2 regions of the Ethanoligenens harbinense YUAN-3 genome follow, and region 2 is predicted to be linked to the other one. Evidence: predicted binding sites of a transcription regulator. Region 2 holds the regulator's gene; the other holds the start of a gene.

Region 1 (7,563 bases), 190 kb from region 2:
AAGTTAAACGGCGCGTCGATAAACGAAAAGTTCGGGAACATGCGTTTGGCGCTCACGCGGCAGGCCAGCCGGAACAGGTCGTAGTTCGGGTCGCCCTGCTCGTAGCTCACGCCTTCCTTCACGCGGAAGATCTGGATGGGAAAAATGGGGGTTTCGCCGTTGCCCAGACCCGCCTCGGTGGCCAGCAGCACATTGCGCACGGCCATGCGGCCCTCGGGCGTGGTATCCATACCGTAATTGATGGAGGAAAACGGGATCTGCGCGCCCGCGCGGCTGTGCATGGTGTTGAGGTTGTGAATGAACGCCTCCATGGCCTGGTAGGTTGCACGGTCGGTTTCCTCATAGGCGCGCCTGAGGGTAAATGCCTGCGCGCGCCGCACGATGTCTTCCGCATAGGTTTTTTGCAGCAGCGCCGACTCGCGGGTCTGGTAGGCGTTGTTGTTAGCCAGCACCGGCAGAATCCCCTGCTCGTCCAAAAGCGCCGCCACGGCTGCGACGGTCTTCTCCGCGTTTGCGTCCTCCGCAATCAGTTCCAGCGCACGGGCCATGTTCTGCCGGTAGCGTCTCGCATAGGTCTTGCGCACGCCGATGGCCATGGCATAATCGAAATTCGGGACACTCTGGCCGCCGTGTTGGTCGTTCTGGTTGGACTGGATGGCAATACAAGCCAGCGCCGTGTAGCTGTTGATGTCGTTGGGCTCGCGCAGGAAGCCATGCCCGGTGCAGAAACCGTTTTCAAACAGCTTGACCAGGTCGATCTGGCAGCAGGTGGTGGTCAGCGTCAGAAAATCAAGGTCATGAATGTGAATGTCGCCTTCACGGTGGGCTTTGGCGTGTTCAGGCTTGAGCACGAACATATCATAAAACTGCTTGGCGCCCTCGGAACCGTATTTGAGCATAGTGCCCATGGCGGTATCGCCGTCAATGTTGGCGTTTTCGCGCTTAAGGTCGTTGTCCAGCGAGGATTTGAAGGTGAGCTCCTCATAGATCTTCATCAGACGGGTGTTCATGTCCCGCACGCGGGTGCGGTTGGCCCTGTAAAGGATATACGCTTTCGCGGTACGGGCATGCCCGGTCTCAATGAGCACGTGCTCCACAATATCCTGTATGCCCTCCACGGTGGGAATGCTGTCCCCGGAACGGCGCTGGATCTCCTCCGTCACCTTTTCGGCAAGAGCCACTGCCATGTCATAATCGTGGCCGCCGTTGGCTCTGGCGGCTTTATAGATGGCATTCGCAATCTTTTCCATATTGAACGGGGCCTCGCGTCCGTCACGTTTTCTGATCCGGGTAATCATCCGCGTCTCTCCTTTAACACTATATATAGTATGCCTGCTGCTTTTACATCCAGCATGATGTGTTTATTATACCCAACCGAATACCATTTTGCAAGGGAGTGGGAAAGATTTCGCGCTTCCTACAAAAAACGACCACAGCCTGTCCCATCTCCTGTACGGACGGGTGGAAAGTGTGGTATACTGAAGATATATGTGCAAGCAAAGCGCCGATTTTCGTGTGCATCGCGCAGCAATATTATACTTTTGGTATTTTTCGTATTATTATTTCATTTTCCGACGGCATTTGTACAGGCGCTTTCACGAAACCGGAGGAAAACCGGAACGACCCGCCAACGCGGCGAAATGGCGCGGGCCGGGAGTCCGGATGGGAAAGGAACAGGACCTATGAGCGAGATCGAGCAGAGCAAACGGGATTTCATCACCTTTATGGTGCGGGCAGGCGTCCTCACATTTGGGGATTTTGTAACCAAAAGCGGACGCAAGACCCCCTATTTCGTCAACACCGGCAACTATGGTACCGGCGCGCAGGCGGCCAAGCTGGGCGAAACCTACGCGCGTTGCATCCACGAGCGCATCGGCAAGGTGGACGCGCTGTTTGGCCCGGCCTATAAAGGCATCCCGCTCGCCACCGCCACCGCAGTGGCCCTGCATACGCTCTACGGCGAGGACGTGGGCTACTGCTTCAACCGCAAGGAAGCCAAAGACCACGGCGAAGGCGGCAACATGGTAGGGTGCCGGCTGAAGGACGGCGACTGCGTGGCCATCACCGAAGATGTGGTCACGGCGGGCACCTCGGTGCGCGAAACACTGCCGCTGCTGCAAAAGGCTGCGGATATCACCATTGCAGGGCTGATCGTCTCGGTGGACCGAATGGAAAAAGGCGTGCACGGCAAGACCGCCATCGAGGAATTGTATGAAGACTTCGGCATCCGTACCTATCCGCTCGTCACGGTGCGGGAAGTGCTCGCGGCCCTCCACAACACCGAAATCGACGGTCGCATCGTCATCGACAACGCAATGAAAGCGCGGATGGAAGCCTATATGAAAGAATACTGTTCGGAAAATTGAACAAATTTTCTACAAATCGTTTGCCTGTTCGACGGCATTTTACGGTGCACTTTTTGCCGTGACGGACAAAAAACATGCACAACCGCACGCGCCGGGCTCTTACATCTGTAAAAGCCTGGCGCTTTACATCTCCTGATCGGCAGGTTCGGCCGCCCGGATGGCGTGCCGGTCCTTCCGGGCCTTTTTTAGCCGCGCTGATTCCGTTCTTATCCAAAAGTCGTCTGGCTGTTCCAGAGCCTTGCATACAGGCCGTCTTGGGCGAGCAGTCCCTTGTGTGTGCCCTGCTCGGCGATCCGCCCGCCGGACACTACAAGAATTTGATTGGCGTCCCGAATGGTGGATAGACGGTGCGCAATGAGAAAACAGGTGCGCCCGCGCATAAGCCGCACCATTGCCTCCTGAATGCGTTTTTCGGTGCGGGTATCCACATTGGAGGTTGCTTCGTCGAGGATGAGCACAGGCGGGTCGGCCAACACGGCGCGCGCAATGGTGAGCAACTGCCGCTGCCCCTGGCTGAGCGACTGCTCACCAATAACGGTGTCATAGCCGTCCCACATGCGGGAGATAAAATGGTCCGCCCCCGCGGTTTCCGCCGCGGCGCGCACCTCTGCGTCGGTGGCGTCCGGCCGGCCGTAGCGGATGTTCTCGGCGACGGTGCCGGGCATCAGACTGGTATCTTGCAGCACAATGCCAAATGCGCGGCGCAGGCTGGCACGAGTGTATTGCCGCACATCCACCCCGTCAAACAAGATACGTCCGCCCGTCACGTCATAAAATCGATTGAGCAGGCTGATGACGGTCGTCTTGCCCGCGCCGGTGGGACCCACCAGCGCCACCACGCTGCCCGCTTCCGCCCGGAAGCTGACATGGGAAAGCACCTGCACGTCCGGCCGGTAGCCGAACGATACGTCTTCGAACGCGATCTCACCGCGCGGATGCGAAAGTTCCACGGCGTCCGGCGGATCGCCCGGTTCGGCAGGCGTGTCCAACACCTCAAAGATGCGCTCCGCGCCCGCCACCGCCGTCTGAAGGGAATTATAGGTATTGGCCACATCATTGAGCGGGCGGGTGAACTGGCGCGAATAGCTCAGGAAACTGGCAATGACCCCCACCGTGACCATTCCGCGCACCGCCAGAATGCCGCCTACACCCGCCACGGCGGCGAACCCCAGGTTGCCGATGACATTCATGATGGGCATCATGTAGCCCGACCAGATCTGTGCCTGGATGGAAACATCCAACAGGGCATTGTTGGCGGCGTTGAATTCCTCCACCACCTGCTTTTCGCGTCCGAACGCCTTGACCACCGACAGCCCGGAAATACTCTCCTCCACATGGCCGCCCAGCCGCCCCAGCGCCGCCTGCTGCGCCGAAAACAATTTGGCAGTGTGGGTCGTGACGGTCTTGGAAAGCAGGAATACCAGCGGCACCGTAACGAGCGCGGCCGCCGTGAGCGGCACGTTCAGCGCCAGCATGAGCCCAAACGCCCCGACGATGCCGGTAACATCCGCCAGCAATGACACGGTGGACTGCGAGATGGTGGTGCTGATATTATCCACATCATTGGTAAAGCGGGACATCAGATCGCCATGGGTGTGCACGTCGAAAAAGGCGATAGGCAGCGCCTGAATACGGTCGAACAGCACACTGCGCAGCCGCCCCACGATGCGCTGGGACGCACCTGCGATCAGGCGGTTTTCCAGCACCGTCAGCAGCCAGTCCCCCGCAAACACCGCAAGCAGCAGGCCAATGACGGCAAAGAGCGGCGAAAACGCCACCTTACCGCGCCCGCCCGCCATATAGTCCACGGCGCGCCCTTCCAGATAGGGCACGGCCAGCATAAGCGCGGCGTCCACCAGCACGAACACCACGATGACGGCCAGGATGCGCTTTTCTTTTGAAAAATAGCCAAGCAGACGAAGCACTGTTTTGCCGAACTGCCTGGGCTTCTCCACCGGGCCGCCGCGGCGCGGGCGCCGCCCGCCCGGGCGGATGGACGCCATATACGTCGCTGCGGCTGCTGTTTGCCGTTCTTCCGCCATCTTACACCCCCGCCTTCCCAAACTGCGACGCGAAAATGTCCCGATAAACCGCACAGCTTTGCAGCAGCGCTTCATGCCTGCCGCTCCCCACAACCCGGCCCTCATCCAGCACCAAAATCACGTCGGCGTCCATCACCGAGACGATGCGCTGCGCGATGACGATGCAAAGCAGCCCGCGCGCCACCGCGTGCAGTCCCTCGCGGATCTTACGCTCAGTCACCGCGTCCACCGCGCTGGTGCAGTCGTCCAGGATAAGGATGTCCGGTCGTCGCACCAGCGCACGCGCGATGGCAAGGCGCTGCTTCTGCCCACCCGAGAGATTCACGCCACCCTGACCAAGACGGGTCTCATAGCCCTCCGGCAGGGCGGTGATAAAATCATGCGCCTGCGCCAGCTTTGCCCCCGCGCCGATCTCCTCCCTCGTGGCATGCTCATCGCCCCAGCGCAGGTTTTCGAGGATGGTGCCGGTGAACAGTGTACTTTTCTGCGGCACCACGGCAATGCGCCGGCGCAACGCCGCCGCATCCGCCTGCCGCACATCCACACCGCAGACTTCCACCGTACCTTCCGCCGGGTCGTAGAACCGGGGGATGAGGTCCACCAGGCTGGTTTTTCCCGCGCCGGTGGACCCGATCAGGCCCACCGTCTGCCCGGCTGTGCAGGCAAACGAGATATCCTGCAGCACTGGTCCGCCGCCGGGATAGGCAAACGTCACATGCGAAAAGCGCACTCGTGCTTCTTCCCCCAGCTCACGCGGGCGGGCAGGCTCCCGCAGTACATCCTGCGCGTTCATCACTTCCCCGATGCGCTCCGCCGAGGCACGCGCACGTACAAACATGGTAAATACCATGAAAATCGTCATGAGCGAGGTGGAAATCTGTGTCATATAATTAATGAACGCCATCACCTTGCCCACCTCGAGCGAACCGGCGTCAATCCGCCAGCCGCCCAGCCAAAGCACGGCCACGATGCCCATGTTGACCACCATCATCACCGACGGACCGAACATCGCCATGGTGCGCATGGCGCGCGCCTGCGCGCCGCAAAGGGCCTCGTTTTCCCGCGCAAAACGCGCCTGCTCATAATCGAACCGGTGAAATGATTTCACAACCCGCACACCGCCCAGATAAGCGCGCATGGCGCCGTTGACACCGTCCACCGCACGCTGCACCCGCGCAAACAGCGGGTACCCCCGCCGCATGCCAAACACGACGATGACCGCCACACAGGGCACCACGAGCGCCAGCACCAGCGCACCTTGCGGGTCGAGCAGGCTAGCCATAACGACGCCGCCCACGCACAGGATGGGCGCCTTGATGAAAATGCGCATCAGCCCGTTGGAAAAGTTTTGCAGCTGGGTCACGTCGTTGGTCAGGCGAGTAACCAGCGAAGCGGTATCAAACCGTGCCGCCGTTTCATAAGAAAGCGACTGGATCCTGGCGTAAAGGTCGGCACGCAGGTCGCCGCCAAACCGCTGCGACACACGGCTGGAGAGGTTGTTGCGCACCACGGCGCCCACGGCACCCAGCGCCGTCACCCCCAGCATGACGCCGCCCATGCGCAGCACAAACGCCATGTTCCGGTTGCGGATGCCCACGTCCACCACGCGCGACATCAGGGCGGGCTGGAACAGGTCGCACAGCGCCTCCAGCGTCAGAAAGCAGATCGAAATGACGAACAGCTTCCCGTAACGCCGGATGTATTTTTTTAAATAAGACACACCGCTCATCCCTTTTATCAAACTCGGCACCCTCATCATACTAAAAAAAAGGTGAACGGTCAACTTTTTTAACCGATTCGGAAAAAGGCCGCCCTGAACACCCCACCGCAAAAAGGGTTTTATCAAAAACAGTTCACATCCGGCGCATTCTGTATTAAAATAGTAAAAAGAAACGAAACGGAAAGGAGGCGGACGAATGGCGCGTTGTACCGCCTGTGGAACAGAGCTGCCCGCAGACGCCATAGCCTGCCCCGCTTGCGGGAAGGAGGTGCGGGTGTGCATTGGTTCCACTGCAAACCCGGTGGAAACCGAGTTGTTTGAAGCACGCCTGCGCAGCGCCGATCTGCCCTATCTGAAGCAGCCGCATCCGGGCGGGGGGCTGCTCGCCCTGCTGAACGGATTCTCCGCGCCGGGTGCGGATTTTTTCGTACCCGCCGCAACATGCACAGAAGCCCGGCGCGCGCTGGGTTATGTGGATGACGCCGGCGCATCGCCCGCCGGCCCGGAAACGACTGTGGTCAGGCACGGCAGTTGGAAGACGCGAATCCTCGGGATTGTGATTGCCGCCGTGCTGCTGGCACTGTATTTTGGACTGGACGCGCTGCTATCTTTCATCCGGCACCTGTTCGGCGCCCCGTAAACGCGCCCGAAAAACCACGGAGGAACCGGCTTTTGAAACATCGTGTGCGTACCATATTCGCCCTGCTGCTTACGCCCGCCGCGCTGGCCCTGCAATTTTGGGCCGCCCGGCACAGCGAGCTTGTGGAAACGGCCTACAGCAGGGGCATCTATCCCATCATTGCCTCCATTTTTTCCACTCTATTCGGCCTCATCCCCATATCGGTCGCCGAAGTGCTGCTGGCACTGGCGGCCATCGTCATCCTGTGCCGCTTTTTCTTCCGGCTCGTCCGCCTGCCCAAAACAGGCCCCATCGGCCTGTGGCATGGCCTGCTCAAATTCGGCGCGTTCCTTTCGGTGCTGTTTTTCCTGTTCACCATCTGGCAGCTCAACTACCACCGGGAACCGCTCGCACAAAACCTGAACTATAAGACCGGGACACCCAACAAAGCCGAACTGGTTGCCCTCACCACGCAGGAGGTGTCCGCCATCAACGCGCTTTGCCCGCTGCTGAGCTGGAACAAGCAGGGACATTCCTATGAAGCAGGCGGGTTCAACGCCGTGCGCGCGCGCGTGAACGACGCCTACGGCCGTCTGTCGGCCGCTGAAGACCCGTCCAACATGCTTCTGCCACGTATCTCCGCTTACCCCAAAGCCGTCTGGCCATCTGGGTTGCTGGCACATTTCGGCATCGAGGGCATCTACGTGCCGTTCACGTTTGAGCCCACGGTGGACACCGGATACCCTATGTTTCTGTGGCCGTTCGACGCCGCGCATGAATCGGCGCATCTCAAGGGCTTTGCACGCGAGGATGAGG
Region 2 (7,563 bases):
GTTATGCATGCTTTCTCTGGTTTCCCAGACCGAAAAAAGGCTGTACGTAGGACTGCCTTTTTGGACTCAGGCTGTGCGGGATGTTTTTCGCACGGGTTTGCCTAAATCAAAAGCGGGCTGTGCCCGCCTGTACTCGCTCTGCGGTGCGGGGCCGGCGGATCAGGATTCAGGCTGTGCGAGATGTTTTTCGCACGGGTTTGCCTAAATCAAAAGCGGGCTGTGCCCGCCTGTACTCGCTCTGCGGTGCGGGGCCGGCGGATCAGGATTCAGGCTGTGCGGGATGTTTTTCGCACGGGTTTGCCTGAATCAAAAGCGGGCTGTGCCCGCGCCTGTTATGCCCGTCGGCGTTCCTTGATGTAGAGGTCGCCTAACAGGCTGGCGATCACGGTGGCGTCGAACACGCCGAAAGCGGCTGAGAATGCGCCTTTGATGTTGGACAGCATCGTCATATAATCGCCGACGTGTCCCAGCAGCAGGGTGAACAGGATGGCCATCGCCAAAAGCCCGCAGGAAAGGCGGAACCCGTCGGTCAGCATTGTGACCGTGAGCGGCTCCATTTGGCGCAGATTTGTGAACAGCGTACGCAAGAACTGCATGGGTTTTTCCTCCTCGGGAAAGAGCGTGGATATGCGCCCGGCACGGCGGGCATGGTTTTGGAGCGGTTTCACCGCATGGCTTTTACACGATTCTTACCAAACTTTCCACTATAGTAGCACGTTACGTATGGCCGTACAAGGCGTAAGTTTTGCCAGAGTATGCAGATGTGCGCTAAAAAGGATTTATTACCGTGCCGCGCGCAGTCTGTGGTGTGCATGGAGCGCGGAGCGTCTGGAGGCCGGTATGGAAGTTGGTATTTCTACTGCCTGTTTATATCCGATGGAAACGGAGCAGGCCCTTGCGCTTGTGCTGGAGCAGGGTGCTCATACGGTCGAGATCTTTTTCAATGCCGAGTGTGAGTACAATATTACCTATCTGCGCCGCCTGCAGGCTTTGCTCACTCGTGCGGGGGCGGTTGTCAGCTCCATCCACCCCTATACCGCGGCGTACGAATCGATGATGTTCTTCTCAGATTATCCCAGCCGGTTTAGTGATTCGGTCTCGCAATACCGCCGCACCTTCGCGGTGGCGGCGTTTCTCGGGGCCAAGGCGGTGGTATTTCACGGCGCGCGCAAAGACCTGCCCATGCCCATGGAGCAGTACTGCGAGCGGTTCGCGCGCCTGGCGCACGCGGCCAAAGAAGAAGGCGTGGTGCTGGCGCAGGAAAATGTGGCGCGCTGCAAATGCGGCGGCGTCGAACAGGTCGCGGCCATGCGCCGTATTCTGGGGAACGATGTCCGGTTTGTACTGGATGTCAAACAGGTCCGGCGCACAGGGGAAACAGTGGAGGCCATGTGCGCCGCAATGGGGGGGCAGATCGCCTGTGTGCATCTGAGCGATGCCGCGTACGGGCGCGACTGTCTGCTTCCCGGGGCAGGGCAGGTCGATCTTCCCGCGCTGCGCGGCAGGCTGGCGCTCCAGGGGTTTGTCGGCCCTCTGCTCATCGAAGTTTACCGCACGGGATTTGTCCACCATGCCGAACTGCACACGGCGCTTTCGCTTGCGACCCGCATATTTTCCTCGGAGTAAATTTTTTGCCATATCTGATTTTGCAGTGAAAATAGACCGAACGCGATTTTGTAAAAGTTGAATGTTTTTTGAAATCGACACAAAACGACCGATTTCCCCATAGAATATCCGTTATATGGAAATTATTTGTGCGAATGCCCAAAAAATTCTTGTAAGATTTATGCAATATTTCTGAGTCTCGTACATAAAGCACGCTTTCATCCGTATTGTCCAGCAAGTATAATATTCTTGGACGGCAACCCGAATGCGGTTGTTGTAATCGCAAGAATATCGCGTCTATTTGGGGGAAATACAGATGAAGCAACCAACAGCGACCGCGGAGGTACGGGAAGGGGAGAGATGCGTTGGGGTAGCTCGGTACTATGTAACAAGCTGCAATTGCGAGATCGCTCCCGTCCAGACGTATGGCGTGTCGGTCTCTTTTACGGGGGAGCAGGGTGCGTCGTATTCAGATCAGGTGAATGATATCTGTTTCTCTCAAAAACAGGCAGAGGACCTGTTGCACCTCCTCGCAGCACACACCGTAACGCCGGTTTCACTGCGCGACGTGGTTGAGGACTACCTAGCGGATCGGTAGGCACGGTATGTGTTTTCACGGTCGGGGGTGCGGAACCGCCTGAAGCCGATACCGGCGGGATCGGTGCGTGGCTCGGATTTCTGCCCTTGACGGAGGAAACAACATGAAGTGCCCTTATTGCGGATACCTTGAAAGTAAAGTGGTGGATTCCAGGCCCATTGACGAGGGGGGGCGTATCCGTAGGCGGCGCGAATGCATGCGTTGCCAAAAGCGGTTCACCACTTACGAAATGGTGGAAAGCCTGCCGCTGGTCGTCATCAAAAAAGACAACTCCAGACAGGCGTTCGACCGTCACAAACTGTTGGGCGGTATGCTGCGCGCGTGTGAGAAACGCCCGGTGCCGCTCGGTGTTCTGGAAAAAGCAACGGATGAGATCGAAAATACTCTGCAAAGCTCGCTGGAACGGGAAGTCACATCCAAACGGGTGGGCGAACTCGCAATGGAAAAACTCAAAGAGATTGATGAAGTTGCGTATGTGCGGTTTGCTTCGGTTTACCGCCAGTTTCGTGATATCAACACATTTTTGGAAGAACTTAACAGACTGTTGGACAGCCGACAATAGGCCCGTTTCCGTTCTGTCTGCATCATGAATCCCCCAAACGTCTTGCGCGCCGTCCTGCTTCACACCCCACGCGGAAAAATGTGATCGGTTCCTTTTTGATCACTTTTTACCAAAGCAGACAAAACAAAGGCCGTCCGCATTTCGCGGGCGGCATAGGCTGTGTTTAAAGAATGTTTTCCCAGTTAATTTTTTCAACATACCACAAATGTGCCAGTTGCATTTTCAAAATATCGCATTCGGCATCAAATTCTGAGGTTTCGTTGTTTTCCAGATAAGCGGGAAGTTTGGCGACCGAGGTGTTCACGATATCGATTTCGCGGTGGTCGATCATCATGGGAAGGATGCGGCTGTTTTTCTGCCACAGGGAGAAAAACTGCCGCATCTTTTTCTGGGTATCGGGCGAATCGCCGTTCCGGTGGTATGCGGCCTGCGCGGTTTCCACGGCGTTCACCATGGAATGGGTGCTCACGGCCAGATAATATTGGCCGGCGGCAATCACGGCGATGACCAGAATCAGGATGATCGCAACAACCTTCAGTTTGTTCACGGCGGTCCACCTCCCTTTGCGGTTTTATCCGGCGGCGCGTGCGCTCGAAAGCGCGCCGCCGTCCTTTTTGATGATGATGGTTTTATCCAGGTTGTCCACCGTCATCAGAAACACACCTTCCACCGTTACTCCCTGCGTGGAAAGGATGGCCTCCAGCCAGTCCCTGTTTTTTCCGGCGGCGCGCAGCGATTCGGGAAACAGCTTGCCGTCGCAGATGAGGGTGGTGGGCAGGCCGCCGTCCGGCGGGCACTGCACATGCAGCATTTCGGCTGTGACAGGCGCCTTGGCGCAGGAGGGAAACACGCTGAGCTTGCCGTTGGTTTCCAGCACGGCAACCGCCACGTCGGTCACGTTCATATAACCGCAAAGGCGGAGTTCTTCCATCAGGTCGTCCACGGTAAAGCGCAGGCGCCGCATTTCCGACTGGTTGATCTGGCCGTTCTGGATGAGGATGCTCGGCCGGCCGGTAACGACGCGCCGCAGGCGGGAGCTGAGCAGCGTCAGCCCGGAAAGCGCCACTTCGCAGGAGATGAGCGTTAGAATCGGTACGATTCCGCTGGTGAGGGGCGTGCCGGTCTGCTGCATGGGCACTGAGGCAAGGTCGGATATGAGAATGGCCACCACCAGTTCCGACGGCTGGAGCTCCCCGATCTGCCGCTTGCCCATCACCCGCACGGCGGCGATGACGACGGCGTATAGAATGAGCGTACGGATAAACGCGATTCCCATGGGGCAACCTCCTTGATGCGCATCGAGCGTGAGGCCGCCCGCGGGCGGCGGTTGCTGCGTTTATCATGTGCGGCCGGGCAGGATGTTATGCACATTCTGTTTCCTGCGTTGAAACTACGGGGAGGACATGCTACAATAGACTTGTATAGAGATGTTTAAATGAAGAAAGCCGGGCGGAGTGCACGGCAGGGGAAGAATGGACGGCGAAAGGAAAGCATGAGAAGAGCGGTCGTGGATCTGGGTTCCAATACCATGCGCATGGAGGTCTATGACGAAAAAGAAGGGCAGTTGCAGCATATCGTCAGCGCCAAAGAAGTGGTGGGAATGATCGGCTATATGGAAAAGGGGGAGATCAGCGAAGAAGGGATCCTCCGCGTGGTGAACGGTCTGCGCGCCTTCCGCGAAACGGCGGTCGCCGTGCGGGTGGAGCGTTTCAACTGTTTCGCCACCGCCGGCCTGCGCGCCGTGAAAAACGCCGAAGACGTGGTGCGGCGCGTGAAAGAGCAGGTGGGGATCGATGTGGACATCATCAGCGGCGAGGAAGAGGCCCGGCTGGATTTCGCGGGCGCGTATATCCCACCGGAGGTGGAGAAAGGTCTGGTCGTGGATATGGGCGGCGGCAGCACCGAGATCGTGCGCTTTGCCGACGGGCATATCGACAACTGTATCAGCCTGCCGTACGGCAGCCTTTCGCTTTATAAGCGGTTCGTGAAAAAAATTATTCCCGGCGCCGGGGAATTGCGCAAGATCAAGGAGTTTGCAGAGCACCAGCTCGAATGTGTGGACTGGCTCAAGTCGGTGGGCGGGCATGTCTGCCTGATCGGCGGCACGGGTCGCGCAATCGCCCGGCTGCACCAGGATGTATACGGGCGCGCGGGGGAAGCGCTGCAGGGCTATATGTTCGATGCGCAGGATATCGCCGCGCTGATGAAATGGGTGCTGTCTCACCACAAGGTGGGGGTGCGGCGCATCCTGCGGGTGGAGCCCGACCGCATACACACCATCCTGCCCGGTATGGCCGCCCTCGCCCGTCTGGTGGGCTATGCCGGCGCCGCCACCGTATCCCTCAGCCGCAGCGGCGTGAGGGAAGGCTATCTCAAGACCGTTATGCTTAATGACAGATGAACGATGAGGTGAACAAATGTCCGCGTTGTATATAAACCGCGAACTTTCCTGGCTCAAATTCAATGAGCGCGTCCTGGAGGAAGCGTGCGACACATCGGTGCCGCTGTATGAGCGGCTGCGCTTTTTGTCGATCTTTTCTTCCAACCTCGACGAGTTTTACATGGTGCGCGTGGGCAGCCTGCTTGACCAGTCCCTGCTCGGCGGTAACAATGCCGACACCAAAACCGGCATGCTGCCCGAGGAGCAGATCGCCGCGGTGAATACCGCCGTGCAGCAGATGTATCCCCGCAGAGACAAAGCATATGCGGACATATTGCGCGATATCGGCGTGTTTTCGCATGTTTCCTATAAAGGGCTGGACGGCGGAGAAAAGCGCGTGGTGCGCACCTATTTTGAAACAGAGATGCTCCCGCTGCTCAGCCCGCAGATTATCGACGCGCACCATCCGTTCCCGCATCTGGAAAACAAGGTCATTTATATCGGCGTGCGGCTCAAATGCAAGGCAGGCAAACTGTTCGGCATCATCCCCCTCACACGGGAGATCGACCGGGTGTACTTCATCCCCGAGACCAGCAAGTTCCTGCTGGCCGAGGATATTCTGCTGCGCTTTGCGGATACGGTGTTCGGGGTCTATGAGGTGGAGGCCAAGGCGATCTTCCGTGTGACCCGCAACGCCGATATCGACTCCGAGGAAGGCGTGCTCGACGAGGATGTGGATTACCGCAACTATATGCAGGAGATCATCAAAAAGCGGAACAAACTCTCCCCGGTGCGGCTGGAAACCGACCGGGCGGGGGATGACGAGTTGCTGGCGTTTTTCCTTTCCAAACTGGAGCTGCAGCGCAGCCAGTGCTTCCTTTCCTCCGCGCCGCTGGATTTTGCGTTCGTCGGCGTGCTGGAGGAACAGATCGGCGCCGAGGAGCGCGGCAAACTGATGTTTTCGCCGCTGCGCCCCCAGTGGCCGGCGGGGGTGGACCGCGCGGCGCCCATGATCCCGCAGGTGCTCCAGCGGGACATTCTGCTCTCCTATCCGTTTGAGAGCATGCGTCCGCTGGTGGAGCTCATTCGCCAGGCATCGGAAGATCCCCGGGTCGTCTCCATCAAGATGACGCTCTACCGCATCGGGCGCCAGTCGCAGATCGTGCAGAATCTCTGCGCCGCCGCCGAAAACGGCAAGGACGTTACCGTGCTCATCGAGCTGCGCGCCCGTTTCGACGAACAGAACAACATCAACTGGTCCCGCTTGCTGGAAGATGCCGGCTGTAAGGTCATCTATGGCATCGAAGACTACAAGGTGCATGCCAAGATCCTGCTCATCACCCGCAAGCAGCGGGGAGGTGTGGAATACATCACCAACATTGCCACCGGCAACTACAATGAGACCACCGCCAAATTCTATACGGACCTCTCGCTCATGACCGCCAACCGCGAGATCGGTGAAGACGCCGTGGCGTTTTTCCACAACGTCAGCATCAACAATCTGGACGGCGCCTACCGTCATCTGCTGGTGTCGCCGTCCTCGCTCAAGCAGGGCGTGCTCGCGCGGATGGACGCCGAGATCGCCAAAGCCCAAAGCGGCCTGCCGGGGCGGATCATCGCCAAGATGAACAGCATCACCGACAAGGATATCATTGATAAAATGATCGAGGCGTCGAAGGCCGGGGTAAAGGTGGATCTGGTCGTTCGCGGCATCTGCTGTCTGTGCCCCGGCGTGCCCGGCGAAACGGACAACATCCGGGTCCGCAGCATCGTCGGCCGGTTCCTGGAGCATGCGCGCATCTATATTTTCGGGGAGGGCAGCGAAGCCAGGGTGTATATTTCCTCCGCCGACTGGATGACGCGCAACACCGAGCGCCGGGTGGAGATCGCCATGCCTGTGCTGGACAGCCGGCTCGCGGGCCGTGTCATCGGTATCATGGATATGCAGCTGCGCGACAATGTGAAAGCCCGGGAACTTCAGCCGGACGGTGCCTATGCGCGTGTCCTGCGTGAAGGAGAAGACCTGGACAGCCAGATGTATTTCTACCGGCAGGCCTACCGCGCCACCGAGCGGCAGGAGGAAAAGCCCCGGCGCGGCCTGTTCGGCGTGCTGCTTTCACGCATCCGCGGCCAAAAGAAAAAGTAGGGCAGGCGCACCTGTTTACGCAAGTTTTACACATCCGGGGCGGTTTTCTGCGGGTATCCCATTACACTGCGTTGAAAATATGGTATAATCAGTTGATATGAAGAGTCATCCATACAATAAAAACCGCAAATTCAGCGGACGATTTTCCGCCATTCTGTGTTGTCGTCCGTCGGAATACGGCAAGTATTCCTCCCCCCGTCTTGTCTTGCAAAAATCGCCTCGCTGTTTTTGCATCCCCTTATTTATGGATAGGCTCTAAGTTCTCCATGCGG

The links. The regulator NrdR, encoded in region 2, represses ribonucleotide reductase genes. The targets are predictions, from matches to a motif close to CACNANATNTNGTG.
Region 1: ETHHA_RS12540 (anaerobic ribonucleoside triphosphate reductase) is a predicted target of NrdR. The motif match lies at 1,316-1,329, and genes of this name have one in related genera.

What each region holds. Positions count from the first base shown of each region.
Region 1 covers NC_014828.1:2,674,930-2,682,492, forward strand. Annotated here, with positions in the region: gene ETHHA_RS12540 (anaerobic ribonucleoside triphosphate reductase) at 1-1,298, opposite strand, end outside; gene pyrE (orotate phosphoribosyltransferase) at 1,683-2,366, shown strand; gene ETHHA_RS12550 (ABC transporter ATP-binding protein) at 2,573-4,408, opposite strand; gene ETHHA_RS12555 (ABC transporter ATP-binding protein) at 4,410-6,137, opposite strand; gene ETHHA_RS15715 (zinc ribbon domain-containing protein) at 6,325-6,768, shown strand; gene ETHHA_RS12565 (DUF3810 domain-containing protein) at 6,801-7,563, shown strand, end outside.
Region 2 covers NC_014828.1:2,862,562-2,870,124, reverse strand. Annotated here, with positions in the region: gene ETHHA_RS15945 (hypothetical protein) at 333-596, opposite strand; gene ETHHA_RS13520 (sugar phosphate isomerase/epimerase family protein) at 841-1,626, shown strand; gene ETHHA_RS16415 (DUF6514 family protein) at 1,922-2,203, shown strand; gene nrdR (transcriptional regulator NrdR) at 2,307-2,765, shown strand; gene ETHHA_RS13505 (DUF4363 family protein) at 2,929-3,312, opposite strand; gene ETHHA_RS13500 (DUF421 domain-containing protein) at 3,337-4,041, opposite strand; gene ETHHA_RS13495 (Ppx/GppA phosphatase family protein) at 4,258-5,166, shown strand; gene ppk1 (polyphosphate kinase 1) at 5,183-7,291, shown strand.